4 regions of the Azonexus sp. GW821-FHT04F04 genome follow, and region 3 is predicted to be linked to each of the others. Evidence: predicted binding sites of a transcription regulator. Region 3 holds the regulator's gene; each other region holds the start of a gene.

Region 1 (7,663 bases), on a different contig from region 3:
GGCCGTTAAAACCAGTCGACCGTAGGAATCGCGTTGCAGTTGGAAATTGGCGTTCGACATGGGCTTATTCCGCGTGAGTTTTGGGCAGGCTGGTCGAGCGCGGCAATTCTGGCTCGGTATCGACGTTGCGGGCCTGGGCCATGTAGAGCTTGAAGTAATGGCCTTCAACGGCCATCAACTGGTCGTGGTTGCCGACTTCGACGATCCGGCCACGATCCATGACAACCAGCCGGTCGGCCTTGCGCAGCGTGCTCAGGCGGTGGGCGATGGCGATGGTGGTGCGGCCCTTGACGAGGTTGTCGAGCGCTTTCTGGATTTCCTTCTCGGTTTCGGTATCGACCGCCGAGGTCGCTTCATCGAGGATCAGGATGCGCGGGTCAATCAACAGGGCACGCGCGATGGAGATACGCTGGCGCTCGCCGCCGGACAGGCCCTGGCCGCGTTCGCCGACCAGCGAGTCGTAGCCGTGCGGCAGGCGCAGGATGAATTCGTGGGCATGGGCGGCGCGGGCAGCGGCGATGATTTCCTGGCGCGTCGCGCCCGGCTTGCCGTAGGCGATGTTGTCGGCGATGGTGCCGAAGAACAGGAAGGGTTCCTGCAACACGAGGCCAATGTGCTGGCGGAATTCGGCGACCGGCACCGAGCGGACGTCGACGCCGTCGATCAACACCTGGCCTTCGGAAACGTCGTAGAAGCGGCAGATCAGGTTGACCAGCGTTGATTTGCCGGAGCCGGAATGACCGACCAGACCGATCATTTCGCCGGGCTGGATGACCAGATCGACGTCGCGGGTAACCGAGCGCGTGCCATAGCGGAAGCTGGCTTTCTTGAGTTCGAGCTGGCCGGTGACTTTTTCGAGGTGCACCGGGTTGGTTGGCTCGGGGACGCTCGACACGTGGTCGAGGATGTCGAAAATGCGTTTGGTGCTCGATGCGGCGCGCTGGGTGGCCGAGACGATGCGGCTCATTGAGTCGAGGCGGGTGTAGAAGCGGCCGATGTAGGCGAGGAAGGCGGTGAGCACGCCGACGGTGCTGGCCCCCTTGGAAATTTGCCAGATGCCGAAGACCCAGACGACAAGCAGGCCGACTTCGGTGAGCAGGGTGACGGTCGGAGTGAACACCGACCAGGTCTTGTTGAGCTTGTCGTTCATCTGCAGGTTGTGCTCGTTGGCCGCGCGGAAACGCTCGCCTTCGCGCTTTTCCTGGGCAAAGGCCTTGACGACGCGGATGCCGGGGATGGTGTCGGCCAGCACGTTGGTCACTTCGGCCCAGACGCGGTCGATCTTTTCGAAGCCGGTGCGCAGTTTTTCGCGCACGAAGTGGATCAGCCAGCCGATGATCGGCAGCGGCAACAGGGTGACGAGGGCCAGCCACGGGTTGATGCTGAACAGGATGACGGCCGTCATCGTGATCATCAGCACGTCGGTGGCGAAGTTGAGCAGGTCGAGCGAGAGGAAGATGTTGATGCGGTCGGTTTCGTTGCCGATGCGCGCCATCAGGTCGCCGGTACGCTTGCCGCCGAAATATTCGAGCGACAGCCCGAGCAGGTGGTCGTAGGTTTGTGTGCGCAGGTCGCGGCCCATTCGCTCGGAGACCAGCGACAGGATGTAGGTGCGGATCCAGCCCAGGCCCCAGGCCAGCACGGCGGCGCCGAACAGCCCGCCGAGGTACATGCCGACCAGTGACCAGTCGATCGGCTTGCCGTTCTGGAAGGGGATCAGCACCTCATCCATGAGCGGCATGGTCAGGTAGGGCGGCACCAGTTGGGCGGCAGTCGACGCCAGCGTCAGGGCAAAACCCAGAATCAGCTGCCAGCGGTAGGGGCGGGCAAAGCGCCAGAGGCGGAAAAGCGTCCAGGTGGACGGTGCCACCGTGGCTTCGCGGTTGCAGATCGGGCATTCGTCTTCGCCCGGTGGCAGCGGTGTCTTGCAGGTCGGGCAGCAGTCTTCGGTCGACCGCTGAACAGGCTGGCCGGAGGCAATGCTGGCGCGGTTGAGGTCGAATTCGGCGATGACGCGCAGGGCGGCCAGGTTCTTGGCCAGCGTGTAGCGCCAGGTGGCGAGCAGGCCCTTTTCGTCAACCAGTTCAAGCGCGCCGACCCCAGCGTGATCGTTGTGATTGAGGGTCAGCCCGCTGCGCAGCGGCCATTCCTGCCAGCTCGTGTTGCCTGGGGCATAGGCGAGAAAACGGCGGTCGGTAACGATTACCAGGCCGGAAGCGAACCGCAGTCGATTGTCGAGGTCTATCTCGACCCAGGCCTGGATCTTTTCGCCAGCGGCCAGTTTTGCCTCAAGCTCCGCAGCCCAGCGGCTGGGAAGGGCTGGGTCGTTGCCGGCCAGATTTTGTGCATTCTGATTCATTGGCGAAGTATACCGCAGGGCTAGGGGTGCCCATCTAACGCCTCAATATTCCTGCGGTTGACTCGTATCAAGGAATGAGGGGGCGGGCTGCCGTTGAATGGCCGAAAGACCAGAACAAGGACGTTCATGTTTCGTATCTCCCAATACATGCAGGAAATCGCCGAGCCGACGACGCTCGGTCCCAAGCGAAATCCGCCCGGTCCGGTGGTGATCTGGAACCTGATCCGGCGCTGCAACCTGACTTGCAAGCATTGTTATTCAATTTCGGCTGACACCAATTTCCCCGGCGAACTGAGCACCGAGCAGGTTTTTACGGTGATGGACGACCTCCGGGGCTTCAAGGTGCCAGTGCTGATTCTGTCCGGCGGCGAGCCGCTGCTCCGGCCGGATATCTACGACATCGCCAAACGGGCCAAGGCGCAGGGCTTTTACGTCGGGTTGTCGTCAAACGGAACGCTGATCGACGAAAGCAATATCGACCGGATTGCCGAGTGTGATTTCAACTACGTTGGTGTTTCTCTGGACGGCATTGCCGAGACGCACGACAAATTCCGGCGCATGGACGGCGCTTTCGAGGCCTCGCTGAAGGGCATCCGGCTGTGCCGCGATCTGGGTTTGAAAATCGGTGTGCGCTTCACGATGACGCAGGACAACGCACACGACTTGCCCGTTCTGCTCAAATTGGTCGAGGACGAAGGCATCGACCGCTTTTATTTCTCGCACCTCAACTATGCCGGGCGGGGCAACAAGAACCGCAAGGACGACGCGCAATACCAGCTAACGCGCTCGGCGATGGACCTGCTCTTCGATACCTGCTGGGAGTACAACCAGCGCGGGCTGAACAAGGAATTCACGACCGGCAACAACGATGCCGATGGTGTCTATTTCCTGCACTGGGTGCGCCGGCGCTTCCCGGAAAGCGCGGCGCATGTCGAGGCCAAGCTGCGCCAGTGGGGCGGCAATTCGTCGGGGATCAATGTCGCCAATATCGACAACCTCGGCAACGTGCATCCGGACACCATGTGGTGGCACCACAACCTGGGCAACGTCAAGGATCGGCCGTTTTCGCAGATCTGGCCGGATACCTCGGATGCGCTGATGGCCGGCCTGAAACAGCAGCCGCGCGCAGTCAAGGGAAGGTGCGGGGCGTGTGCTTACCTCGGTGTCTGCAACGGCAATACCCGCGTCCGCGCGCAGCAGATGACTGGCGATGCCTGGGCGGAAGACCCGGGCTGCTATCTTTCCGATGAGGAAATTGGCGTATGAATTGGCGAATCCTGATTCCGGCCGGCTTTGCCGCCTATTTTCTGTTCGGCATGGCCCAGTTGGCCGAAGCAGCCGATGTGGCGGCAAATTATCGGCAGCATTGCGCCGCCTGCCATGGTGCCGACCGGCTGGGCGGCATTGGTCCGGCGCTGATCCCGGAAAACCTTGCCCGCCTGCGCAAGCCGGAGGCCGAAAAAGTGATTCGCGACGGCCGGCCGGCGACGCAGATGCTCGGCATTGGCCAGACGCTGGCGGCCGACGAGATCAAGGCGCTGGTCGATTACGCCTACACGCCGATCAAGCCGATGCCGGCCTGGGGCGAGAAGGAAATCAACGCCTCGCGCCTCGTCAATCACGCACCGGGCAGCCTGCCCGACAAACCGCAGTTCACGGCCGATCCGCTCAACCTGTTCGTCGTCGTCGAAAGCGGCGATCACCATGTGTCCATCCTCGACGGCGACAAGCTGGAGCCGATCCACCGCTTTCAGTCGCGCTTTGCCCTGCACGGCGGGCCCAAATTCACGCCGGATGGTCGCTACGTCTTCTTCGCCTCACGTGATGGCTGGATCACTAAGTTCGATCTGTGGAATTTGAAGGTGATTGCCGAGGTGCGCGCCGGCATCAACACGCGTAACGCCGCGGTATCGGGCGACGGTAAGTGGGTGGCGGTGGCCAACTACCTGCCGCACAGCCTGGTCATCCTCGACGCCGATCTCAAGCTGCAGAAAATCCTGCCGGTCAGTGACAAGGACGGCAAGGTGACATCGCGCGTCTCGGCCGTCTACGACGCCTCGCCACGCCAGAGTTTCGTCGCCGCGCTAAAGGATGTGAAAGAGGTCTGGGAAATCTCGTACAACCCGAAGGCCGACGACATACCGGTCGGCATGATTCACGATTTCAAGTACAAGGAAGGCAGCTTCGTTCCCGGCTTCCTCAACCCGCAGCGCACGCAGCTCGACGATTACCTCGACGATTTCTATTTCACCCAGGGTTACGACGAGGTGATGGGGGCTTCGCGCAATGACACCAAGGCGGCAGTGACCGGCCAGGTGGTCAACCTCGATGCGCGCAAGAAAATCGCTGATCTCCAGTTACCCGGCATGCCGCACTTGGGCTCCGGCATCAGTTGGCAGTGGCAAGGCAAGACCGTGATGGCAACGCCGAATCTCAACGAAGGCCTGATCAGCATCATCGACATGCAGAGCTGGAAAACAATCAAGCAAATCAAGACGCGCGGCCCCGGGTTTTTCATGCGTAGCCACGAAAACAGTCGCTACGCGTGGACCGATTCGATGATGAGCAAGGAGTTCAAGGACACCATGCAAATAATCGACAAGGAAACGCTGGAAGTTGTCGCCGAGCTCAAGCCCGAGCCGGGCAAAACCTTCGCTCACGTCGAGTTTACGAAAGACGGCAAGTACGTGCTGGCCAGCCTGTGGGACATGGACGGCGCGCTGATCATCTACGATGCTGCGACGCTCAAGGAAGTGAAGCGCCTGCCGATGAAGAAGCCGGTCGGCAAGTACAACGTCTGGAACAAGATCACGAAATCAGAGGGCACTAGCCATTGAACGCCATTTCAATTTTCCGCGAAATTTCCGGTTGACCGTGGCAGGGGCGCGTTGTCAATCTTGGCTGACAATTTTGACGTAAATGTCGGATTATTTTTGCCTGTAAATATTTAAGTTGTTGATTAAAAACGGTTCTGGTTGCGGATATGCTTTTGGCACGTATCTGGCTATAAAGCTATCCGGAAGCCGGTTGTACCTGAAGGCGTCTCTTCCTTTCCTCCCAGGGGAAGAGGCGTCGAACGACCGCCATTGAAATTCGACGACTTTTCCTTGAACACGCTGCGAACCGGGAATGCGTCACAGCAGGGGAAATGCCGGCTTCCAACCCGACTGCTTCGTCAACTGCGAGGAAGAGTTCGGGGGGCAGAACCAGCTCGGCTCAGGTATTCGCTGACCTGCCGGCGGGTAGGGTGGTTTGTGCCATTTCTGGCGGCGCATGGCTGTTGATTGACATAAATGTCAGTCGGGTGACGGCAAAAATCCTGATTTTGCGCAAGCGGAAAAGTCATGAATCACAGTGATGAAGGCCATGGCAAATAGCCATTTCGCCCCTCGTACTGGTGATCTCAGTCTTTCCTGTCGGGTCATTTTCCTGTCGTTCGGGTCCCGTGTTTTTGACCCGGTGAGCACCGGGCATATGTCTTGCACATAAACACGGGCAGCAAAACGAATTCATCCCTATTCACCATTACTGGAGAAGACTCATGGCATGGGAACTCTTATTCACGTCCGACATCGGCATACTCAGCTTGATCACCATTGGTTTCATTCTGGTCATGGCGGTCTACATCTGGCATTACGCAATGCAGCACGCCAAGCAGGAAGAGCAGGAGCATAGCTCCCACAAGAACGTGGCCGGCGTCCATTAGGCCGAGTGTTGGCAAGTAAAGACCAGGAGAACGGGGACAATGAGCAATAACAAACCCCGCAGTTCCTGGTCCAGCCGGCCTTTGTTGAGTCGGTAGATCAATAGCGCCGAACGGCGCCACCGTTTTCCATCCGGATGGTCAGCCGGAACTGGTCACCTTTGTGGCTGCTTCGCTTTTTCAATCTGATGACCGAGCAGGGCGTCGCCCGCTGTGCTGATCACCGTGCCGGCAATGGCCCCGACACCGATCCCGCTATTGCCCTCGGGGCGAATCAGGTCGATGGCGTAGACCGAGCCATGGCCCTGGTAGATATCGCGCGAATACGCAATCGGCGGGTGGTCAGCAGGCCGACCAGGGCGATGCCGGCCAGCGCCAGTGAACCCGGTTCCGGCACGGTGAGGGCTGCTGGCACGACGGCGCCGCGGGCAGCCAGCGAGAAGTCGTCGATGGCCAGTCCGTCGTCCGCGCCGCTGGCATCAATGTCGGACCAGCGGATCCAGAAACTCGAGAGGGCGGCAATGTCCAAGCCGGCGATGGTGGCACTGATGGCCATGGCGTTCGCTGCGTCGTTGCCATTTTTTGCGCCGGGGCCTGTCGTGTTTGGAGTCACGAAGTCCAGTGCGCTGAAGTCAAGATAAGTGCCGGTTGTCAGCGAGGAGGCATCGGTGCTGTACTGGAACGTCAGCTTGTCGGTACGGCTGGCGGTGCCGAGCCGCCAGAGTTCGCCGGTGAAGGCGATGTCAAGCCGGGAGATGCTGGCGCCGGTGTTGTTGATGAATTCGGCGCCGAACGTTGATATGAGCGTGCCGCTGCGCAGCGAGCCCAGAGCACGATCCGTTGAACCTGCCGCGCCGTAGCTGTAGGTGTCGCCTGCGTTGTTGCTGCCAGCGTCTACGCCATAAGCCTGGTTTGTCCGAGCGCTGGTGCCGTCCTCGAAAATTGCCCAGCCGGAGGGTAGGGCGACATTTGTGGTCGAGCCGGTGAAGTCGTCCAGCGTGTCGAAATCCTGTGTGTAGGCAGCGCCCGGTGACAACAGGCTAATCGAGGCGGCTTGCGCGCTGCCCAAGGACGACAGGCCCAGCGCGATGAGCAGACTGACGCGATAGATGTTTTTGTTCACCGAGATACTCCCTGATATGCAATTTTTGTTGCGACAACTGTTTCGCAGTCTAGATGCGTAACTTTTTCGAGCTTGTGAAATACGCCGCATTTAGAACAAATGAGTTAAAGCGCCACGTGCCCTGCGGCGGCATAAAATGTCCGCCTGCTACGGTCGACCGGAAATATTGACCGAAAATGGAATTCCGTCTCTCGTTGTCTTTCTCAAGAACCTTTCCCGAGAATCACCCCGAATGGCTTGCATGGTTTCGCCAGTGTCTTTGTCCTCATCCGCCGTGCCGGCGCCGGCGCGCCAGTTGCTGCTCGTGGTCGCCCCGGAGTGGGATAGCTGCAGCGGGCAATTGCAGCGTTTTGAGCGCCGCCATGCGGATGGCGAATGGCAGGCCATCGGGCCGGCGATCGCTGTGACTCTCGGCAAGTTTGGGCTGGCCTGGGGGCGGGGTTTGCATCCGCACATTGCCGGGCCGGAGAATTCCTGG
Region 2 (7,663 bases), on a different contig from region 3:
GCTTGGCCCGCACCGCCGGTTTAGTCTTCTCGGATGACAATTTCGCCTCGCAGCGTGTGCGACAGTGACGACGTGATGCGGACATCGACGAAGGTGTTGATCAGCCGCGGATTGCCGGCGAAATTGACGATGCGGTTGTTGTCGGTACGCCCGGCCAGTTCATGCACGTCCTTCTTCGACGTGCCTTCGACCAGCACGCGCTGGATGCTGCCAACCATCGTCTGGCTGATCGCCTGGGCCTGTTCGTCGATGCGCTTCTGCAAACGCAGCAGGCGAGCCGACTTGACCTCGGCTGGCGTGGCATCGTCGAGTTCGAGCGCCGGGGTGCCCGGGCGCGGGCTGTACACAAAGGAGAACGAACTATCGAAGCCGACTTCGTCGATCAGCTTCATCGTCTTCTCGAAATCCTCGTCCGTTTCGCCTGGGAAGCCAACGATGAAGTCCGACGACAGCGAAATGTCCGGCCGCGCCGCGCGCAGCTTGCGGATGATCGATTTGTATTCGAGCGTCGTGTAGCCGCGCTTCATGGCCGCCAGTACACGGTCCGAGCCGGCTTGCACGGGCAGGTGCAGGTGCGATACGAGTTTCGGAACGTTGGCGTAGGTATCGAACAGGCGCTGCGTCATCTCGCGCGGATGTGAGGTCGTGTAACGGATGCGCTCGATGCCCGGCACTTCGGCGATGTACTCGATCAACATTGCCAGATCGGCCTTTTCGTCGGTCTCGGCCATGTCGCCGCGATAGGCATTCACATTCTGGCCAAGCAGCGTCACTTCGCCGACGCCATTGGCGGCCAGTCCGGCCACTTCGGTCAGCACGTCGTCGAACGGCCGCGACACCTCGCCGCCGCGGGTGTAGGGCACGATGCAGAAGGTGCAGAACTTCGAGCAGCCTTCCATGATCGAGACGAAGGCTGAAGCACCCTTCACTTCGGCCGGCGGCATCGAATCGAACTTCTCGATTTCCGGGAAGGAAATATCGACCGCCGCCTTGCCCTTGGTCTTGCGCTCGGCCATCAGCTGGGGCAGGCGATGCAGGGTCTGTGGCCCAAAGACGATATCGACGTACGGCGCCCGGGCGACAATCGCATCGCCCTCCTGGCTCGCCACGCAGCCGCCAACGCCGATCACCAGATCGGGATTTAGCTTCTTCAGGTGACGAACCCGGCCGAGGTCGTGGAAAACCTTCTCCTGCGCCTTCTCGCGCACCGAGCAGGTGTTGAACAGGATGATGTCGGCTTCTTCAACGTTGTCGGTTCGGACAATCGGCTCGGAGGCATTGAGCACGTCGGCCATTTTGTCCGAATCGTACTCATTCATCTGGCACCCGAAGGTGCGGATGAATAATTTCTTGGGCATGGGTAACACTTTACAAATCAGTGGGTGCCGCTTAGGTCATCCTGCGGCACAAAAGTTCGCCATTATAACCGACCGGAAATTCGGTTGACCGGCCAAGCCCCCGCAAACTATAATCCGCGCCCTCAAGCGTGGTGATGTAGCTCAGTCGGTTAGAGCGATGGATTCATAACCCATAGGTCGGCAGTTCGATTCTGCCCATCACCACCAGAAATGCCAAAACCCGCTGATTCGTCAGCGGGTTTTTCTTTTTTGGCCCCGCAATCTGGGCCAAATATTGCTAGTACTACCTCGTGGTTTCGTTTTTCTGAAAAGCGAGGTGCGTCATGAATGAATTCCCGAACTCATTTAATGCCAACCCAGCGTTGACCGAAGAGGCGATGTTCTGGATGCGTTTGGCCGCATTTGCCGGCGTTTCGGAGTATGTGCTGTCGACGGGGCCTTCGTTGCTCGATGCCGAGGAGCTTTTGTTCGGCTATTGCCTGCCGGGCGATCTGCCTTCTCGCTATGCCAGTCTTTCCGGCGGTGTGGCGAATCCGCGCGTGCTGGTTTAGCTGTCTGCCGACGTTTGTTGGATTGTCGACGAGATGAAAGAACCAATGCACCGGGGCGGTGCATTGGTTCCGGGCTGGCTAGTCGATCAAATCGATCAGGCCGGTGCCGAGCTGCGGATCAGGTGATCGAAGGCGCTGAGCGAGGCGGTGGCGCCGGCGCCCATGGCGATGATGATCTGCTTGTAGGGCACGGTCGTACAGTCGCCGGCGGCGAAGACGCCGGGAAGCGAGGTCTGGCCCTTCGCGTCGATTTCGATTTCGCCGAAGCGGCTCAGGTTGAGCGAGCCCTTGAGCCAGTCGGTGTTGGGCAGCAGGCCGATCTGGACGAAGATGCCTTCGAGTTCGACGTGCTTGATCTCTTCCGTAACGCGGTCCTTGTAGGTGATGCCGTTGACCTTCTGGCCGTCACCGGTGACTTCGGTCGTTTGCGCTGACTTGATGACGGTGACGTTGGGCAGGCTGTAGAGCTTTTTCTGCAGAACGGCGTCGGCGCGGAGGGTGTCGGCGAATTCGAGCAGCGTGACGTGGGCAACGATGCCGGCCAGATCGATGGCGGCTTCGACGCCGGAGTTGCCGCCGCCGATGACGGCAACGCGCTTGCCCTTGAACAGCGGGCCGTCGCAGTGCGGGCAGAAGCAGACGCCCTTGGCCTTGTATTCCTGCTCGCCGGGTACGTTCATTTCGCGCCAGCGGGCGCCGGTGGCGAGGATGACGGATTTTGATTTGAGCGAGGCGCCGTTTTCGAGCTGGATTTCGACCAAGCCGCCGGCTTCGCTGGCCGGCACGAGTTTGGCGGCGCGTTGCAGGGTCATGATGTCGACTTCATAGTCCTTGACGTGTTGTTCCAGCGCTGCGACCAGCTTCGGTCCTTCGGTATGGCTGACCGAGATGAAGTTTTCGATGCCTAGCGTGTCCATGACCTGACCGCCGAAACGCTCGGCCAGGATGCCGGTGCGGATACCTTTGCGGGCAGCGTAGACGGCTGCCGCAGCACCGGCCGGCCCGCCGCCGACGACGAGGACGTCGAAGGCTTCCTTCTGGCCGAGCGCCTCGGCGGCGCGAGCGGCGGCGCCGGTGTCGACCTTGGCGAGGATTTCCTCGATGAGCATGCGGCCGGCGCCGAATTCGGCACCGTTGAGGTAAGTGGTCGGTACGGCCATGATCTGGCGGGCATTGACCACGTCCTGGAACATGGCGCCGTCGATCATCGTGCTCGTCACGCCGGGGTTGAGGACGGCCATCAGGTTGAGCGCCTGCACGACGTCCGGGCAGTTGTGGCAGGACAGCGAGATGAAGGTCTCGAAATTGAAGGTGCCGGGCAGGGCCTTGATCTGGTCAATGACGGATTGTTCGACCTTGGGCGGATGGCCGCCGGTCTGCAGCAGGGCGAGGACGAGCGAGGTGAATTCGTGGCCCATCGGGATGCCGGCAAAGGTAATGCGCGGCGTTTCGCCGGGCAGGCCGATGGCGAAGGATGGGCGCAAGGCAGCGGTGCCGTCTTCACGCAGGCTGACCTTGGCCGAGAGTTCGGCGATATCGACCAGCAGGTCGCGCATTTCCTGGGCCTTGGCACTATCGTCGAGCGAGGCGACGAGTTCGATCGGGCGTTGCAGTTTTTCGAGATAGGCCGTGAGTTGGGCCTTGATGTTGCTGTCTAGCATGTTGTTCTCCCTGAGCTGAATTTCACTGAAATTCCACGGTCAACCGGAAAATTTCGCTGAAATCCAAATGATCGAGCGGCGTTTGCCGCTCGACCCTGTTTGCTGCTAACTACTTAGATCTTGCCAACCAGGTCCAGCGACGGAGCCAGCGTCTTTTCGCCTTCCTTCCACTTGGCCGGGCAGACTTCACCCGGATGGGCGGCGGTGTATTGGGCGGCCTTCAGCTTGCGCAGCGTTTCGGAGACGTCACGGGCGATTTCGTTGGAGTGGATTTCGACGGTCTTGATGACGCCATCCGGATTGATGACGAAGGTGCCGCGCAGGGCCAGGCCTTCTTCATCGATATGCACGTCGAAGGCGCGGGTCAGTTGGTGAGTCGGGTCGCCGACCAGCGGGAACTGGGCCTTGCTGACGGCCGGCGAGGTTTCGTGCCAGACCTTGTGCGAAAAATGGGTGTCGGTGGTGACGATGTACACCTCGGCGCCGGCCTTCTGGAATTCGGCGTAGTTGTTGGCGGCATCTTCGATTTCGGTCGGGCAGTTGAAGGTGAAGGCGGCCGGCATGAAGATCACGACAGACCATTTGCCCTTGAGGCTGGCTTCGGTGACTTCGATGAACTTGCCGTTGTGGAAAGCTTGGGCCTTGAACGGTTGAACCTGGGTGTTGATAAGCGACATTGTTTTCTCCTGAGTGGGTGTTGGAAATTGAACACAACGCCATATTAGGGGCGCTAGGTTGATCGGGCCAATTGATTGATCAAATATTGGCGATAGGTGGCGGCTATTCTTGTCGGCAGGTTGGCGATTAGCTAAAAAGTACTAGTTTGCGCCCGCCATTGGAACTAGTCGCGACCCTCCGACTGAATGAAATTGATGCACATCAATTAAATACTCGGCTGTATCGGGAACAGTGCTTTCTGTGGCGGCATTGGGCTGCCGAAGCTTGAGGAGGTCGGCCGGATGAACATTTCCAGCGCCATTTTGTACATTGCTCCGGAACGCCTTTACGAGGCATGCGAAGCACTGCTCCTGATGCCCGGGGTGGATATTCATGCCCGGAGCCCGGAGGGAAAGGTGGTCGTCACTCTGGAGGATGACGACACGAATTCGGCTGCAGATAAATATGTAGCCCTGCATGGTGTGCCCGGCGTCGCATCGGTGGCCATGGTCTATCAATACAGCGACGACGAACCAGTAGATACCGAGGAGGTACAGGCGTGAAGCTCAATCGACGCGATTTCATCAAGGCCAACGCAGCTGCGGCGGCCATGTCAGCGGCAGGTTTGTCCGCGCCCGGTTCGGCCGTGGCCCAGGGCAAGGACGAGATTCGTTGGGACAAGGCGGCATGCCGTTTCTGTGGCACGGGTTGCGGGGTGCTGGTCGGGACCCAGGACGGACGCGTGGTGGCTACCCAAGGCGACCCGGATGCGCCGGTCAACCGTGGCCTGAACTGCATCAAGGGCTATTTCCTGTCGAAGATCATGTATGGCGCCGATCGTCTGAAGACGCCATTGCTGCGCATGAAGGATGGCAAGTACGACAAGAACGGCGACTTCGCGCCGATCTCCTGGAAGCAGGCCTTCGACATCATGGAAGAAAAGGCCAAGGCGACGCTCAAGGCCAAGGGGCCGAACGGCCTGGCCATGTTCGGCTCGGGTCAGTGGACGGTGTGGGAAGGCTACGCCGCCGCCAAGCTCATGAAGGCTGGTTTCCGCACCAATAACCTCGACCCCAATGCCCGCCATTGCATGGCTTCGGCCGTTGCCGGCTTCATGCGCACTTTCGGCATTGACGAGCCGATGGGCTGCTATGACGACATCGAGCATGCCGACGCCTTCGTGCTGTGGGGTTCGAACATGGCCGAGATGCATCCGATCCTGTGGACGCGCATCACCGACCGCAAGTTGTCGAACAAGGGCGTCAAGGTTGCCGTGCTGTCGACCTTCGAGCACCGCTCCTACGAGCTGGCCGACATCCCGATGATCTTCAAGCCGCAGACGGACTTGGCGATCCTCAATTACATCGCCAACTACATCATCCAGACCGGCAAGGTGAATCAGGCTTTCGTCGACAAGAACATCAATTTCAAGAAGAGCGCCACCGACATCGGCTACGGCCTGCGGCCGACCCACGCCCTGGAAAAGGATGCGACGAGCAACGGTTACCCTGGCGCTGATGGCAAACCGAAGGGCGATACCGGCAAGTCCGATCCGATCACCTTTGATGAGTTCAAGAAATTCGTTTCCGAATACACCGCCGAGAAAGTTTCCAAGCTGTCCGGCGTCGCCGAGAAGGATCTCAAGGCCCTGGCTGAGCTGTATGCCGATCCCAAGGTCAAGATCGTTTCCTTCTGGACCATGGGCTTCAACCAGCACACCCGTGGTACCTGGGCTAATAACCTCGTTTACAACATCCATCTGCTGACCGGCAAGATATCCGAGCCGGGCAACAGCCCGTTCTCGCTGACCGGTCAGCCCTCTGCTTGTGGCACGGCACGCGAAGTCGGTACCTTCTCGCATCGCCTGCCGGCCGACATGGTCGTCACCAATCCGGAGCATCGCAAGCACACCGAAGAGCTGTGGCAACTGCCGGAAGGCACGATCCCCGACAAGGTTGGCCTGCATGCCGTGGCCATGGCGCGCGCCCTCAAGGACGGCAAGGTCAATTTCTATTGGCAGCAGTGCAACAACAACATGCAGGCCGGGCCGAACATCAACGAAGAGCTTTATCCGGGCTGGCGCCGGCCGGAGAACTTCATCGTCGTCTCCGACCCGTATCCGACGGTCTCGGCGATGGCGGCCGACCTAATCCTGCCGACCGCCATGTGGGTCGAGAAGGAAGGCGCCTACGGCAACGCCGAACGGCGCACCCAGTTCTGGCGGCAGCAGGTCAAGGCGCCGGGCGAGGCTCGTTCCGACGTCTGGCAGTTGATGGAGTTTTCCAAGCGGTTCAAGGTCGAGGAAGTCTGGCCGGCCGAGCTGGTCGCCAAGGCACCAAAGCTCAAGGGCAAGACATTGTTCGACGTGCTCTACGCCAATGGTGTGGTGAACAAGTACAAGCTGAGTGAAATTGCTGCCGGCTTCGACAATGAAGACTCGAAGTTGCTCGGTTTCTATATCCAGAAGGGGCTGTTCGAGGAATACGCCGCTTTTGGTCGCGGTCACGGCCACGATCTGGCCCCCTTCGATACCTACCACCAGGCCCGCGGCCTGCGTTGGCCGGTCGTCGGCGGCAAGGAAACGCTGTGGCGCTTCCGCGAAGGTTATGACCCGTACGTCAAGAAGGGCGAGGGCGTTAAGTTCTACGGTCACAAGGACGGCAAGGCGGTCATTTTTGCGCTGCCTTACCAGCCGCCCGCCGAATCGCCGGACAAGGAATTCGACATGTGGCTGTCTACCGGCCGTGTGCTCGAACATTGGCACACCGGCACGATGACCCGCCGCGTTCCTGAGCTGTACAAGGCGTTCCCCGATGCGGTCGTCTTCATGCACCCGGATGACGCCAAGGCACGTGGCTTGCAGCGCGGTATGGAAGTCAAGGTGGCGTCGCGGCGCGGAGAAATCCAATTGCGCATCGAGACGCGCGGCCGCAACAAACCGCCGCGTGGCCTGGTCTTCATCCCGTTCTTCGACGCCGGTCGCCTGGTAAACAAGTTGACGCTGGATGCGACCTGCCCGATTTCAAAAGAAACGGACTACAAGAAGTGCGCCGTCAAGGTCACCCGGGCCTGATTGATTTCCCGGAGAAAAAACGGTTGATTCCACGGTCAACCCGAAAAATGAGCCAAAAAGCGAATGGAGCGTCGTCTCCACTCGCTCATCGGAGGTAATGAATATGAGATTGATCACTGCTCTGGCCTTGGCCGCCGGCATGCTCCTGGGGGGAGTTGGCGGCGTCAGCGCGCAGGAATTGCGAGTGAATGAGATCGGCATCGAGTCGATCGAGGGGAGTGCCAAGGTCGATATGTTCCGGCCCGAAAAGGAGCAGGCCGTGATTCCTCGTAATTTCCAGAAACAGCCGCCGCTGATCCCGCACGGCATCAAGGGTTACAACATCACCCAGAACTTCAACAAGTGCATGGATTGCCATTCGAA
Region 3 (7,663 bases):
TGATCAATGCTGACAACCGTCTGCCCGGCGTTCCTGCCCAGAGCCTGTTCGGCGAACTGGCCTGGAAACATCCGGCCAGCGGCTTCCATGCCGCCGTCGAGGGCATCGCCCGGAGCAAGGTTTACGTCGAGGACACCAACACCAGGCAGGCAGCGCCGGGCTACGCCATCGCCAACCTGCGCTTCGGTGTCGACCGCAAGGTCGGCGACCTCAACCTGCGTACCTTCCTGCGCTTTGACAACATTTTCGATCGCCAGTACGTCGGCTCGGTCATCGTCGGCGACGGCAACAGCCGCTACTACGAAGCGGCGCCGGGGCGCACCTGGCTGGCCGGCGTGAGCGCGCGATATACTTTTTGAGCACCTCCATTCCCCCGCTCAAGCCCGGCCCCGGTCGGGCTTTTTTACGCCTGCTGAAACGCTGAACACTGTTTCGTTTTGGCTCAGCGACGCAGCAATTGTCCAGAAACTGAACGCGTCAGCATGTTCGGATGATTGCCACGGTCAACCGGGAAAAAGGCCTGAAATCCAAGTGCTAGCGGACTTTGCAGAAAAATCACGGGGTTTTTTGACGGGCTGGCACGGCCTTCGCAATTACATAGCGCGGAACACTGCCCTCGGGGTTGGGAGAGGGAAGATTCGTACGGAGCGGTACTCGCTTCGGGGTTCATTCACACAAAAGATGATTGAGGAGCAATTCAATGCAGAAAAAACTTATCGCGCTGGCTGTTGCAGCTGTTACGTCCGGTGCAGCCTTCGCACAATCCAACGTCACCATCTACGGTAACGTCGATATGGGTGTCATGTTCCGTCAAGGCAGCAACGGCGCAGTCGCCAGCGGCCAGTCGCAGTACGACCTGCAAAGCGCTGCTTCGCAGAGCCACATCGGCTTCAAGGGCGTCGAGGATCTGGGCAACGGCCTCAAGGCCCTGTTCGACCTGCAATACCGCATCAGCCCGGACACCAGTACCGGCCTGGCTTCTGCCGGCCACCAGTACGTCGGCGTGACCGGCGGTTTCGGTACTGCCGTTGCCGGTTACCTCGACGGCATCCGTTACGGCATCTACGGCAAGTACAGCCCGTTCGGCAACTACTCGGTCGCCAGCCTGACCTCGATGACCACCCAGTACGACCGCGCAGCCAACGCCATCGCCTACATCTCGCCGTCCTTCAGCGGCTTCACCGTGATCCTGGCCACCGCCACCAACACCCAGGGCGCCGAAGGCAGCCTGAATGCCGTCCACTCGCCGATGACCGCGACCACCACGGGCAACAACGGTGACGACCGTCTGCTGTCGGCCAACCTGATCTACGCCAACGGCCCGCTGAGCATCGATCTCGACTATGAAACCACCCGGGCCGTCGGTTACGACAATTCCCGCCTCTACGTTGCCACCGCCGGCGCTTCCTACGACTTCGGCGTAGTCAAGGTCAGCGGCGTCTATGACGTCATCAAGGGCGATGTGAACTCGTTCATCGGCGGCAACACGACCTTCGCTACCGCTGCCTTCGGTCTGGCGGCCAACCAGAAGTATGATCGTCGCAACTGGTTCATCGGCGCCACCGTGCCGGTCGGCAAGTTCTCCGTGCTCGGCATGTTCGGCCAGGTCAAGGACAAGACCCTGACCGACCGCGATGCCTGGAAGATCGGCCTCGGCGCACGCTACGCCCTGTCCAAGCGTACCGAACTGTACGCTGACTACGCGCACATCAAGAACGACACCAATGCGGCCTACACCATCAACCCGATGGGCAACAGCTCCGGTACCAGCGCCGGCATCAACGGCCTGGCCATCGGTATGAAGCACTCGTTCTAAATCGCTGATTTGCCCGGACGGTTCGCTTTTCCATTGAAGCGTCCAGGCAACGAACTCTTGCGTCAGATGTTTTCTGTACATCTGTTTGGGACGTCCCACGGGGCGTCCCATTTTTTTCTGGTTTTCCTGTTGCTGCTCGGGATTTCCCTGCCAACGGTCGCAGACGACGCCGTCGTCGTCACGGTGAGCAATTCCGATTTCCGGACCGCCCACGACGGGCTGATCGAAGCTATCGAGAGCGAAGGCCTAGTGGTCGGCAGCATCCTGCCGTTTCGCGACATGCTGGCCCGCACCGCTGTCGGCGGCAGCGCGATTCCTTACGGCGAAGCGGAAATCATCCAGTTCTGCAGCAGCCTGCTGGCCGCTGAGTTGGTCCGCGAAGACCCTCGGCAATTGACGCTATGCCCGCTGTCCATTGCCCTGTATTCATTGGTAGGAAAGCCGACCGAGATCCACTTGGCGTATCGTTCGCCTGGCGGCTCGACGGCAGGCCGGCAGCGTGCCGAATCGTTGTTACAGAGGATTGTCCTGCGCGCAGCGGAACTAGCCCGCCTGCGCTGGTAGAAGCCTCGCTCAGGAGGCGCGGTGGTTCATCAGGGCTTTCAGCCCGTTCACGTTCAGGATGCGAATGTGTTTCTGCTGAACGGCGATATGGCCTTCTTCCTGGAAGCGGGAGAAAGCGCGAGACACCGTTTCGAGCTTGAGGCCGAGGTAGCTGCCGATTTCCTCGCGCGTCATTCGCAGGTAAAACTCGGCGTGCGAAAAGCCGCGCGCCGTGAAGCGCTGTGACAGATTGAGCAGGAAGGCAGCCAGTCGTTCCTCGGCGCGCATCGTGCCAAGCAACATCATGACGCCGTGGTCGCGGACGATTTCCCGGCTCATCACCTTGTGGAAATGATGCTGCAGCGTGTGGATCTCCCGCGACAGGCCTTCCAGGCGCGAGAACGGAATGGCGCAAATCTCGCTGTCTTCGAGCGCGATGGCATTGCAGGTGTGGTGTTCGGTACTGATGCCATCGAGGCCGAGCAATTCGCCGGCCATCTGGAAGCCGGTTACCTGGTCGCGTCCATCTTCAAGCAGCACATCGGTCTTGAAGAAGCCGCTGCGAATCGCATAGATGGCATCAAAAACTTCGCCGGCACGGTAGAGGTGGTCGCCGCGCTTGATCCGACGGCGGGTCGATACCAGATCATCAAGACGTTCCAGTTCTTCGAGGCTGAGACCGTACGGCAGGCACAGTTCGCGCAGGTTACAATTGGAACAGGCTGTCTTGATAACAGACAGCGTGACTTCCTGATTTAACGGGTGTGTTTGAGCCATTCGCAACCTGCATTCGCTTGATCCAAGTCAACCATAAAATCGAACCTTCCGAACATAATCAGACCTACTTTTAGTGGCTGGCCTAATGAATTTCGCAACTGAAAACCTCGTATTCGATCCCCAGATCATCCGCCGTTTTGATGTCAACGGCCCCCGTTACACGTCTTATCCGACGGCCGATCGCTTTGTCGAGGCCTTCGATTCTGAGGCAGCGAAAGTCTGGCTTGGCAAACGGAATATCGGCGGCATAAGCCGACCTCTCTCATTATACTTCCACATACCTTTCTGTAACACTATTTGCTACTACTGCGCGTGTAACAAAATTATCACCAAGGATCACGGGCGTAGCGCGAAATATCTCCGGTATCTGGCAAAGGAGCTGGATATCCAGGCTGCGGCGCTGGAAGGTCGCGATGGTGAGCACGAAGTTATCCAGCTGCATTGGGGTGGCGGTACACCAACCTTCCTGTCGCACGATGAAATGCGCCAACTGATGGGTGAAACGCGCAAGCACTTCAAGCTGCTTGAGGGCGGCGAATACTCTATCGAAGTCGATCCGCGCAAGGTCGATACGGCGACCGTTGCGCTACTCGGCGAACTCGGCTTCAACCGGATGAGCGTTGGTGTCCAGGATTTCGATGAAAAAGTCCAGGTCGCTGTCAATCGCGTGCAGAGCGAGGAAGAAACCTACAGCGTGATCCGCGATGCACGGGCCAACGGTTTCAAATCGGTTTCTGTGGACCTGATCTACGGCTTGCCGCACCAGACTGTCATGGGTTTCAACCGGACCATCGAGCGGGTATTGGCGATGGATCCGGATCGCCTGTCGATCTACAACTACGCGCACATGCCGAGCATGTTCAAGCCGCAGCGCCGGATCAACGATGCCGATCTGCCGTCGGCCGATACCAAGTTGCAGATTCTGGCGCTGGCCATCAAGAAACTGACCGATGCAGGCTACGTTTTCATCGGCATGGACCACTTTGCCAAGCCCGATGATGAACTGGCTGTTGCTCAGCGCCAAGGCCGCCTGCACCGCAATTTTCAGGGCTATTCGACGTATGCCGACTGCGACATGCTGTCTTTCGGCATTTCGTCGATCAGCAAGGTCGGGCCGAGCTACTACCAGAATGTCAAGACCGCCGATGAGTACTACGATGCGCTCGATACTGGCTCCCTGCCGGTGTTCCGTGGCATCGAACTGACGGCTGACGACATTCTGCGTCGCTCCATCATCCAGGCCCTGATGTGCCATTTCGAATTGTCCATTGAAAGCATTGAAAGCGCTCACCTGATCGACTTCCGCGAGTATTTTGCAGCAGAGCTGGAAGACATGAAGGAAATGGAGCGGGCCGGGTTGCTCAAGATCGACCGCGAATGGATCACTGTCCTGCCGCCGGGACGTCTTCTGGTGCGCATCATTTCGATGGTCTTCGACCGCTATCTGCGGGCTGGTCGCCAGCGGGCGACTTACTCCAAAGTTATCTGAGCGGTGTGCAGCAATCAAAGCGGGCAGTTAAACTGCCCGCTTTGCTTTTGTTGATTCTGTTCGATGCCTGATTCCGGTTTTCTCGCACTTTTTCTTGTTGGTCTGCTCGGCGGGACCCATTGCGTCGGCATGTGTGGCGGCATTGTTGGCGCCTTGTCGATGGGCGTCACGGCGCGCTGGTCGATGCATTTCACCTACAACGGTGGGCGCATCCTGTCCTATGGCGTGGCCGGCGCCATTGCCGGGGCTCTCGGGGCGGCCAGCATGGGCCTGGAGGGGCAGGTTCCGGCCCGGCTGATTCTTTATTTCATTGCCAATCTGATGCTGGTGGCCCTTGGCCTTTACCTGCTCGGTGTAACGCGGGCGCTGGCTTTCACCGAACGTGCCGGACAAAAACTGTGGATCCATCTGCAACCGCTGACCCGGCGGTTTCTGCCGGCACGCAATGTTGGCCAGGCTTTTCCGCTTGGCCTGCTCTGGGGCTGGTTGCCTTGCGGTCTGGTCTATAGCGCGCTGGCCAGCGCGCTGACGGCAGGTTCGGCGACGCGTGGCGGCCTGATGATGCTGGCGTTTGGCCTCGGAACCCTACCTAATCTATTGTTGGCTGGCATCGTCCTGGCGCGACTGAACGAATTCGTCCGGCGGCCGGTCGTACGTACCCTGTCCGGCCTGTTGGTGCTAGGCTTTGGCCTATATGGATTCGTCGGCCTGATCTATTTGTCAGGCCAGCTTTAGTCGGGAAATGACATCATGAAAATCCTGTTGCCGGTTGATGGTTCCGAATGTTCCTTGCGCGCGGTTGATCACCTGATTACCCACGTCAGCTGGTTTCGCGACGTGCCGGAAATTCACCTGCTGCACGTCCATGCGCCGATTCCGATTGGTCGCGTGCAAGCCCATGTCGGCAAGGAAACGCTGCATGCCTATTATCTGGAAGAGGGACAGGAGCATCTGGCCGCGGCCCAGAAAAAGCTGGACGCGGCCGGGCGTTTTCATACGACGCACATTCACGTCGGCCAGCCAGCCGAGGTGATTGCCAGGGTGGCTGGCGATTTGGCCTGTGATCTGATCGTCATGGGGTCGCATGGCTGGGGCGGTATTGCCGGGCTGGTCATGGGGTCCGTGGCGAGCCGGACTTTGCATCTGGCGCCTTGTCCTGTTCTGCTGGTCAAATGACTGAGTCCGAAACGGGCCGGGTCGTCGAGTTTGCCATTGGTGGCATGACCTGCGCAGCCTGTTCGGCGCGCCTCGAGAAGGTACTCAACCGCCAGGCTGGCATGCAGGCCAACGTCAATCTGGCGGCCGAACGGGCGCGAGTTCGCCTTGCGGCCGGAGCTGATGAAGCTGCCGTGGTGGCGGCTGTCGCCAAGGCCGGTTTCAGTGCTGCAGTGGTCGACGGGCAAACGCGCGAACGTGAAAAAGCCGCCAAATTGCTGGTCTACCGCAGCGAAATCCGGCGGTTCTGGATTTCGGTGGCGCTGACCTTGCCGCTGGTCGGCCAGATGTTTTTCATGTTCGGCGAACACGGCCACATGAATGAATTGCCGCGCTGGTTCCAGCTGGCGTTGGCGACGCCCGTGCAGTTCTGGATCGGCTGGCGTTTCTACGATGGCGGCTTCAAATCCCTGCGTGGCGGCGGCGCCAATATGGATGTGCTGGTCGCGCTAGGGACCAGTATGGCTTGGGGCTTTTCGACGGTGGTGACGCTGTTCGGGCTCGATCAGCATGTCTATTTCGAAGGCGGGGCGGCGGTCATCACGCTGGTCCTGCTCGGCAAGTTGCTCGAAGCGCGGGCCAAGGCGCGGACCTCGGAGGCCATCGAGTCGCTGATCCGCCTGCAGCCGAAGACGGCACGCGTCGAGCGCGATGGCCAGTGGATCGACATGCCGGTCGAAGCCTTGATGCCGGGCGACGTTTTTCTCGTTCGGCCGGGCGAAAGCGTGCCGGTTGATGGCGAGTTGATCGACGGTCAATCGAGCGTCAACGAGGCAATGCTGACCGGCGAAAGCATGCCGGTGGGCAAGCGGGCCGGCGACAAGGTTTTTGCCGCGACGGCCAACGGTCAAGGGGCGATGCGCTGCCGGGCGACCGGCGTTGGCGAACGTACGCTGCTTGCCGGCATTATCCGCATGGTCGGCGAAGCGCAGGGGTCGAAGGCGCCGGTGCAGCGGCTGGCCGACCGGATTTCGGCGATTTTCGTGCCGACGGTGTGCGTCATCGCCCTCGTCACCTTTGCCGGCTGGTGGTGGTACGCCGGCGATTTTGCCGAGGCGTTGGTCAATGCCGTCGCCGTGCTGGTCATTGCCTGCCCGTGCGCGCTTGGCCTGGCGACGCCGACGGCGATCATGGTCGGCACCGGGCAGGGGGCGCGGGCCGGCATCCTGGTTAAAAATGCCGAGGCGCTCGAGCGAGCCGAGAAAATCACGGTGCTGGCGTTGGATAAAACCGGAACGCTGACCTGCGGCACGCCGCAAGTGACGGATGTCGTGCCCTACGGCCTGTCGCGCGATGAAGCGCTCGGCCTGGCGGCGGCGCTTGAGGAGAATTCAGAGCATCCGCTGGCGCGGGCGATCGTTTCGGCGGCTGTTGCAGGCATTTCCACGGTCAACCGGGAAAAAGCCTCAAATTTCAAATCCCTGTCGGGGCATGGCGTCGAAGGCGATGTGGCCGGCCGGACCTTGCGCCTGGGTTCGCCGAGCTGGCTGAGGCTGGCTGCCGACCCGGCGGTGGGTGATTTGCAGCAGGCCGGCAAGACGGTGGTGGTGCTGGCCGAAGGCCAGACAACGCTGGCTTTGTTTGCCGTTGCCGATGCCTTGCGGCCGACCTCACGGGCGGCCGTCGAGCGGCTGCGCGAGCGCGGTATCCGGGTTGTCATGTTGACTGGCGATAATGCGGCAACGGCGGCGGCGATCGCCGCCGAGGCGGGCATTGGCGAGTTCCGGGCAGGTATTTTGCCGGGCGACAAGGCGGCGGCGATCAACGAATTGAAGTCCGGTGGCGGCTTGGTGGCCATGGTCGGCGATGGCATCAACGATGCG
Region 4 (7,663 bases), on a different contig from region 3:
CTCGGCTGGATCCCGGATGGTCGTTTTGGCGAGCAGGATATCGCCTGGCTGGGAACGCTGGCCGAGCCTTGCGACTTGACTACGCTGGCGGTGAAAGTGGCGGCAGGTCTCGGGCGTGAGCCGATGGTCATCGGCGATGGCGCACGAACTATTCGGCGGATCGGCTGGTGCTCAGGTGGAGCGCAGGGGTATTTCGAGCAGGCCATCGCGCTGGGTGTCGATGCCTTCATGTCCGGCGAAATTTCGGAACAAACCGTCCATCTGGCCCGCGAGAGCGGCGTGGCCTATCTGGCGGCTGGGCATCATGCCACCGAGCGTTATGGGGTGCAGGCGCTGGCCGGGCATCTGGCTCAACAGTTTGGCATCAGCTGCGAATTCGTTGATGTGGATAACCCGGTCTAGGCGGTTTCGGGTTTTGCCGGAAATGCGGCAAAACCCGATTTCAAATTTGGCCAAAAATTCTGGTTGACCGTGGCAATGACGGCTGGCGGCGTTGGACGAGAAAGCGCGACCGGCTCACCCTGGCTTCTACCCGGTCAAGCCGCTGCCGGCCGGCGTGGTTTGGCGATGCGCGGCGGAACGGGATTGAAGCTGCGTGCTTTGTCGTGCCGGCGGCTGACCAGATGGGCGACGCCGGCTGAGACACTGCCGCCGAGCAGAAGGCCGATCAGCAGTTCGAGCCAGCCGTCGCGGCTGGCTGTGCTACGGGGCGGAGCTTGCGGCGTGGCGGCCTCGACACTGGGCAGGATGCCGGGCGTTGCCTGTTGTGCCTGCATGTCCTGCAATTTTTCCCGCACGGCACGCGATTCGGCGCTCAGGGCCACGGCGGTATTCAGTTTGTCCACTTCCTGATTGAGCAGATGCAGCGTCGTCTCCATCTTGAGCAGGCGTTCGTCGAGCTCATTGACGGGGGCAAGTGGATCGCCGGCGCTCGGTGGCGGCAGATCGTCGAGAGCGGCGCCGAGGACAATCCGGTCCTTGCTGCTGGCCATGCCGGCCAGCGTGTCGCGCGGCAGCGGTTTCTTGGGTTTCGCTGCGGCACGTTCCCGGCGAGGCTGGGTGGCGGACTGGTCTGGCGACGCGCTGTCGGTCGTTGCGTTGTCGCTGAAACGTTCGGCCCGGGCGCGACGGGGCCGGACTTCGCGTGGCAAAGGGGCCGCAACCTCGACCGGCGGCTCGCTGTCGCCGACCGAGGCTGGCGGAGCCGGCAGCAGCACATATTCGCGTTGCACATCCAGACCGCAGCCGGCGCGCAGGCTGATGACGACGATCGGCTCGTCGATGGCCTTGCCGCCGGTGAGGATCAGTCGGTAATCCTGGCCAATGCGCACGAGGCGTGTCCGGGCGCCGGTGACGACAGGAAAATCGGCGCCGGGAACGGGGCCGAGGGTGAAGCAGGCGGCATCAAGGGATTCGCCGCCGGAGATGATCGGGATGTCGGCGCGTAGAGCCTCGCCGATGCGCGAATGAAGGTTGATTTCGCCGAGTCCGACGGCGCTCGCCGCGCCCGAGATAATTGCCATGCTAAGCAGTCCGTGGCGCAGCAGTCGTGAAACGATCATCCGGCGTTCTATGTCAATTGGTTTTCGGGTGGCGAAACTTTATCACCGGGCTGGCCGGGGGCGGGTGAAATGTTGCACACTTTCAGCCCTGATCACCGACCGTGGAGCTTTCCCATGAACCTCGCCTTCCCGCCGCATCCATTCGCCACCTTGCCGATTGCCGGGAGTGAGCAGCGCTTTCCAGTCCGCCGGATATTTTGCGTCGGCCGCAACTATGCCGACCACGCGCGCGAGATGGGGGCGATCGATCAGGCCGAGGGGCGCGAGCCGCCGTTTTTCTTTACCAAGCCGGGCGACGCGGTGCTTGGTGGCGAGGGCGAAATCAGCGTCGCCTATCCACAACTGACCAACAACCTCCATCACGAAGTCGAAATGGTCGTCGCCCTCGGCGCGGGCGGGGCGAATGTTGCGGTCGACGCGGCAAATGGCCTGATTTTCGGCTACGCCGTCGGCCTCGATCTGACGCGCCGCGACATGCAGGCGAAGGCCAAGGAAAAGAGCCATCCGTGGGACATGAGCAAGGGTTTCGACCAGTCGGCGGTAGCCGGGGCGATTTGCCCGGCAGCGCTCAGCGGGCATCCCGCCACCGGCCGCATCTGGCTGACGGTAAATGGCCAGGTGCGCCAGGAGGGCGATTTGTCGGCCATGATGTGGAAGGTCGCCGAAATCATTGCCAACCTGTCGACGCTGGTTCGCCTGGAAGCCGGCGACCTGATCTATACGGGAACGCCGGCCGGGGTTGGTCCGCTGGTGCGCGGTGACGTGCTGGAAGGCGGCGTCGATGGGGTCGGCACGTTGCGCGCCCGGATCGTTTGAGGCATGAGTCCCCGCCCTGGCGGGGATTCGGTGGTCGTCCTTACTTCGGCCGTTTGTCGATAACCCGTCTGGCCTTGCCGATCGAACGCTCGACACCGCCTTCTTCGACGATGTCGATCTTGGCCGAAATGCCGATGTAGGACTTGATGTGGTGCTGCAGGTCGTGCGCCACGAATTCCTTTTCCGGCCCGCTGGCAAACTGGAACTCGCGCTTCAGCTCGACATTGACCTTCATCGAATCGAGGTGGCCGTCGCGGCTGACTTCGATGACGTAATGCGGCGACAGTTTCGGCTGCTTGAGGATCAGCTCCTCGATCTGCGACGGGAAGACATTGACGCCGCGGATGATCAGCATGTCGTCCGAGCGGCCGGTGATCTTGCCGATCCGGCGCATCGAGCGCGAGGTCGGGGCGAGCAGACGGGTCAGGTCGCGCGTCCGGTAGCGGATGACCGGCATCGCTTCCTTGGTCAGCGAGGTGAACACCAGTTCGCCCTGGCTGCCTTCGGGCAGCACTTCGCCGGTGATCGGGTCGATGATTTCCGGGTAGAAATGGTCTTCCCAGATGACCGGACCATCCTTGCTTTCGGCGCATTCGTTGGCGACGCCCGGGCCGATCACTTCCGACAGGCCATAGATGTCGATGGCGTCGATGTCGAAGGCGTTCTCGATCTCGCCGCGCATCGCGTCGGTCCACGGCTCGGCCCCGTGGATGCCGATGCGCAACGCGGTGCTGCGCGGGTCGATGCCCTGACGACGGAATTCGTCGGCGATGTTGAGCATGTACGACGGCGTGACCATGATGATGTTCGGCTTGAAGTCGCAGATCAGCTGGACCTGCTTTTCGGTCTGCCCGCCGGACATCGGAATCACTGTACAGCCCAGCTTCTCGGCACCGTAATGGGCACCCAGACCGCCGGTGAACAGGCCGTAGCCGTAGGCGACATGGACGATGTCGCCGGGCCGGCCACCCGATGCGTAGATCGAACGGGCGATCAGGTCGGCCCAGGTGGCGATGTCGTTCTGCGTGTAGCCGACGACGGTCGGCTTGCCGGTCGTGCCACTTGAGGCGTGAATGCGCGCTACCTTCTCGCGCGGCACGGCGAACATGTTGTACGGGTAGTTGTCGCGCAGATCCTGCTTGGTGGTAAACGGAAACTTGGCAAGATCGGCCAGCGATTTCAGGTCGTCCGGATGGACGCCGGCCGCGTCGAACTTGGCTTTGTAATACGGTACGTTGTGGTAAACGTGGTTCAGCGTCCACTTCAGGCGCTCGGTTTGCAGGGCGACGATTTCGTCGCGGCTGGCGTTCTCTATGGCGTGCAGGCCCAGGCTCATTGTTCTCTCCCTCCGGAACCGCAAATTCTGAAGCGGCAGCCGGGGAGGGCGGTTGAGGCAGATCAACTACGCCCGATTTTAATTTTGGCCCTTTTTTACGGTAGACCGTAGCAAGCCCGGTTGACCGTGGAAACCTGCAGGCGGGGCCGGTTGGCCGCGTTATGCGACAATCCTGCCCCATGTTTCGTGCCGCCGCGCGTGGCCTGATTGGCCACGCCCTCCCCATCCTGATCGCCCAGTTGTCCTCCATCGGCATGATGGTGGTCGACACCGCCGTGCTTGGCCATGTCAGCTCGCTCGATCTGGCCGCCGTGGCGATTGGCGGCGGCATCCACGTTTCGGTCGTTTTTGCGCTGGTCGGCATTCTGCAAGCGGTGTCGCCGGTCGTCGCCCATCTGCACGGCGCCGGGCGCGATGACGAAGTGGCCGGCGTTCTCCAGCAAGGTTTCTGGCTGGCCATGCTGCTTGCCGTGCCGGGCATTCTGTTCCTGACCCATCCCGGCGCCGTGCTTGGCATGGCCGACATGGATGCGGCGGTTGACGCCAAGGTTCGTCAATATCTCACCCTGCTCGCCTGGGGCTTGCCGGCTTCCTTGTTCTACCGGACGTTCTGGGCTTTCTGCAATGCGCTGGGCAAACCGCGGGTGCTCATGGGCATCGGCCTGTTGAGCCTGGCCTTGCACGCCTTGCTGGCTTGGGGCTTCGCCCTGCAAGGCTGGCTCGGCGCACCACTCGGCGTCGCCGGTTGTGCATTGTCCAATATCCTGATCGGCTGGCTGGCCTGTGTCAGCGCCGCCGCCTATCTCGCCTTCGGGCCACTCGGCCGGCGTTATCGGCCATTCTCCAACTGGCAAGCGCCGCACTGGGCCACCTGGCGCGACCTGCTGCGCATAGGCGTCCCGATGGGTTTGTCCAACCTGGTCGAAATCACCTCGTTCACACTGATCGCCCTGTTCGTCGCCTCGCTCGGGGCGACAGTGGTCGCTGGCCATCGCATCGTTGCCAACCTGTCGGCCCTGATCTACATGATGCCGCTGTCGCTCGGCATCGCTACCATGGCCGCCGTCGGTCAGGCGGTGGGCGCGCACGACGCGGCGCGGGCACGGGCGACCATCCGCGCCGGGCTGATCCTGGCCGGCGCCTCGTCTTCCGTTGTCGGATTTTTGCTCTGGCTCACCGCCAAGCCGCTGGTCGCCGCTTATACCGATGATCCTGCCGTGCGCGCCGTGGCCATGAGCCTGATCATCTATGTCGCCATCTATCAGTTCTTCGACGCGCTGCAGACCATAGCCGGCCACGTTTTGCGGGCCTACCGGGTGACTTTCGTGCCGATGCTGGTGCAGATTTTCTGCTTCTGGGGCATCGGTCTGCTCGGTGGCGCCTGGCTCTGTTACCGAGGGGCAACGCCCCTTGGCGTCGCCGGTTTCTGGCTGGGTGCCGCGCTCAGTCTGCTACTCGCTGCAGCGATGCTGCTGCCCTTGTTGCGCAAGGTGGTTGTGGCTACGGAATCAATGCCGTAATTATGAATTTCGGCCTGCAAAGTTTTTGGGGCTATGTGGTAAGATTTTGAGTTCAAGCCGGTATAACCGGGTGGGGTCGGGGGAAGTTTCGGCCACTGCTCATTGCTCGCAACTCAACTAAACGCAAGGAAAGCGCATGAAAATTCACGAATATCAGGGCAAACAACTCCTGAAAAAATTCGGCGTTACGGTTCCGCGCGGGATTCACTGCACGACCGTCGAAGACGCAGTCAAGGCAGCTGAAACCCTGGGCGGCAAGGTCTGGGTCGTCAAAGCCCAGATTCACGCCGGTGGCCGTGGCAAGGGCGGTGGCGTCAAGGTCGCAACTTCGCTGGAAAAAGTGCGCGAGTACGCCGGCCAGATTCTCGGCATGCAGCTGATCACGCACCAGACCGGTCCGGAAGGCCAGAAGGTTCGTCACCTGCTGATCGAAGAAGGTGCTGACATCCAGCACGAGTACTACGTTGCCGCGCTGACTGATCGCGCCACGCAGTCCGTCGCCATCATGGCCTCCTACGAAGGCGGCATGGATATCGAAGAAGTTGCCCACAAAACCCCGGAAAAGATCGTCAAGGTTTTCGTCAACCCGCTGGTCGGCCTGACCGACGAGCAGGGCATGTTCCTGGCCAAGGGTATGGGCATGCAGGAAGCCTCGATTCCGCAGTGTATCGACACGCTCAAGAAGCTCTACACCTGCTACATGGAAACGGATGCTTCGCTGGCTGAAATCAATCCGCTGATCCACGAAGGTGACGGCACCGTCAAGGCCATCGACGCCAAGTTCAACTTCGACTCCAATGCGCTGTATCGTCAGCCGGAAATCGTCGCCATGCGCGACCTGGACGAAGAAGATCCGGACGAAGTCGAAGCCTCCCAGTTTGATCTGGCCTATATCTCGCTCGACGGCAACATCGGCTGCCTGGTGAACGGTGCCGGTCTGGCCATGGCCACCATGGACACCATCAAGCTGTTCGGCGCCGAGCCGGCCAACTTCCTCGACGTCGGCGGTGGCGCCACGACCGAGAAGGTGACTGAAGCCTTCAAGATCATGCTCAAGAACCCGAAGGTCAAGGGCATCCTGGTCAACATCTTCGGCGGCATCATGAAGTGCGACACGATTGCCGAAGGTGTTGTTGCTGCAGCCAAGCTGACCCACCTGAGCGTGCCGCTCGTTGTGCGCATGAAGGGCACCAACGAAGATTTGGGCAAGAAGATCCTCAAGGATTCCGGTCTGCCGATCATTTCTGCCGATTCCATGGCCGAAGCCGCCACCAAGATCGTTGCTGCGGTCAAGTAAGGAGCTATTGAATGTCCATTTTCATCAATAAGAACACCCGCATCATCACCCAGGGCATCACCGGCAAGACCGGCCAGTTCCATACGGAAAAGTGCCAGGAATACGCAAACGGCAAGGAATGTTTCGTTGCCGGCGTGAACCCGAAGAAGGCTGGCGAAAGCATCTTCAATATTCCTATCTTCGGTTCCGTCAAGGAAGCTGCGGCCGAAACCGGCGCCACCGTTTCCGTCATCTACGTGCCGCCCCCGGGTGCTGCCGCTGCGATCTGGGAAGCCGTTGAAGCCGACCTCGATCTGGCCATCTGTATCACCGAAGGCATCCCTGTTCGCGACATGCTCATCCTGCGCAACAAGATGAAGGCCAAGGAAGCTGCCGGCGGCAAGAAGACCCTGCTGCTCGGCCCGAACTGCCCTGGCCTGATCACCCCGGACGAAGTGAAGATCGGCATCATGCCGGGTCACATCCACCGCAAGGGTCGCATCGGCGTCGTTTCCCGTTCCGGCACCCTGACCTACGAAGCCGTTGGCCAGCTGACCGAAATCGGTCTCGGCCAATCGTCTGCCGTCGGTATCGGTGGTGACCCGATCAACGGTCTGAAGCACATCGACGTCATGAAGGCTTTCAACGACGATCCGGAAACCGACGCGGTCATCATGATCGGCGAAATCGGTGGTCCCGACGAAGCCGAAGCCGCCATGTGGTGCAAGGAAAACATGAAGAAGCCGATCGTTGGCTTCATCGCTGGTGTCACCGCCCCGGCCGGCAAGCGCATGGGTCACGCTGGTGCGTTGATCTCCGGCGGTGCAGACACGGCTGATGCCAAGCTGGAAATCATGGAAGCCTGTGGTTTCACCGTGACGCGCAACCCGTCCGAAATGGCCAAGCTGCTCAAGGCCTTGCTGTAAAATTCGAGCCTAGCTCAACCAAAAAGGCGGGCCGCGTGTCCGCCTTTTTTTCGCCTGGTTTTTATGGAACTTGATTTAACTTCTGCCGTTTTTTGGGTTGCCGTCGGCCAGATCATCCTGATCGATATCGTGCTCTCCGGCGACAACGCCGTGGTCATTGCGCTGGCCTGCCGCAATCTTTCCCCCGAACAGCGCCGCACCGGAATTTTCTGGGGTGTTGCCGGCGC

What was found. Region 3 encodes FNR, which switches genes on or off when oxygen is low (the NO sensors DNR and NnrR bind a similar motif). Its sites were predicted from a motif close to TTGANCTAGNTCAA; they were not measured.
Region 1: nirJ (heme d1 biosynthesis radical SAM protein NirJ) is a predicted target of FNR. The motif match lies at 2,417-2,430, and genes of this name have one in related genera.
Region 2: AC07TV_RS03820 (chaperone NapD) is a predicted target of FNR. The motif match lies at 4,440-4,453, and genes of this name have one in related genera.
Region 4: paaK (phenylacetate--CoA ligase PaaK) is a predicted target of FNR. The motif match lies at 3,767-3,780, and genes of this name have one in related genera.

The regions. Positions count from the first base shown of each region.
Region 1 is NZ_JBWKSX010000001.1:1,057,294-1,064,956, forward strand. It holds gene AC07TV_RS05165 (cyanophycin metabolism-associated DUF1854 family protein) at 1-60, opposite strand, end outside; gene AC07TV_RS05170 (cyanophycin metabolism-associated ABC transporter) at 65-2,359, opposite strand; gene nirJ (heme d1 biosynthesis radical SAM protein NirJ) at 2,486-3,625, shown strand; gene AC07TV_RS05180 (cytochrome D1 domain-containing protein) at 3,622-5,196, shown strand; gene AC07TV_RS05185 (DUF3149 domain-containing protein) at 5,901-6,065, shown strand; gene AC07TV_RS05190 (PEP-CTERM sorting domain-containing protein) at 6,337-7,185, opposite strand; gene AC07TV_RS05195 (L,D-transpeptidase family protein) at 7,439-7,663, shown strand, end outside.
Region 2 is NZ_JBWKSX010000001.1:780,407-788,069, forward strand. It holds gene AC07TV_RS03790 (PhoH family protein) at 1-40, opposite strand, end outside; gene miaB (tRNA (N6-isopentenyl adenosine(37)-C2)-methylthiotransferase MiaB) at 21-1,358, opposite strand; tRNA gene AC07TV_RS03800 (tRNA-Met) at 1,489-1,565, shown strand; gene AC07TV_RS03805 (hypothetical protein) at 1,682-1,909, shown strand; gene ahpF (alkyl hydroperoxide reductase subunit F) at 2,005-3,570, opposite strand; gene ahpC (alkyl hydroperoxide reductase subunit C) at 3,684-4,247, opposite strand; gene AC07TV_RS03820 (chaperone NapD) at 4,530-4,790, shown strand; gene napA (nitrate reductase catalytic subunit NapA) at 4,787-7,300, shown strand; gene AC07TV_RS03830 (nitrate reductase cytochrome c-type subunit) at 7,404-7,663, shown strand, end outside.
Region 3 is NZ_JBWKSX010000005.1:52,242-59,904, reverse strand. It holds gene AC07TV_RS11635 (TonB-dependent receptor family protein) at 1-359, shown strand, start outside; gene AC07TV_RS11630 (porin) at 701-1,816, shown strand; gene AC07TV_RS11625 (DUF302 domain-containing protein) at 1,946-2,380, shown strand; gene fnr (fumarate/nitrate reduction transcriptional regulator Fnr) at 2,390-3,136, opposite strand; gene hemN (oxygen-independent coproporphyrinogen III oxidase) at 3,222-4,625, shown strand; gene AC07TV_RS11610 (sulfite exporter TauE/SafE family protein) at 4,689-5,360, shown strand; gene AC07TV_RS11605 (universal stress protein) at 5,376-5,801, shown strand; gene AC07TV_RS11600 (heavy metal translocating P-type ATPase) at 5,798-7,663, shown strand, end outside.
Region 4 is NZ_JBWKSX010000001.1:932,819-940,481, forward strand. It holds gene AC07TV_RS04580 (Nif3-like dinuclear metal center hexameric protein) at 1-402, shown strand, start outside; gene AC07TV_RS04585 (type IV pilus assembly protein FimV) at 537-1,523, opposite strand; gene AC07TV_RS04590 (fumarylacetoacetate hydrolase family protein) at 1,677-2,378, shown strand; gene paaK (phenylacetate--CoA ligase PaaK) at 2,419-3,714, opposite strand; gene AC07TV_RS04600 (MATE family efflux transporter) at 3,894-5,234, shown strand; gene sucC (ADP-forming succinate--CoA ligase subunit beta) at 5,371-6,531, shown strand; gene sucD (succinate--CoA ligase subunit alpha) at 6,543-7,436, shown strand; gene AC07TV_RS04615 (TerC family protein) at 7,500-7,663, shown strand, end outside.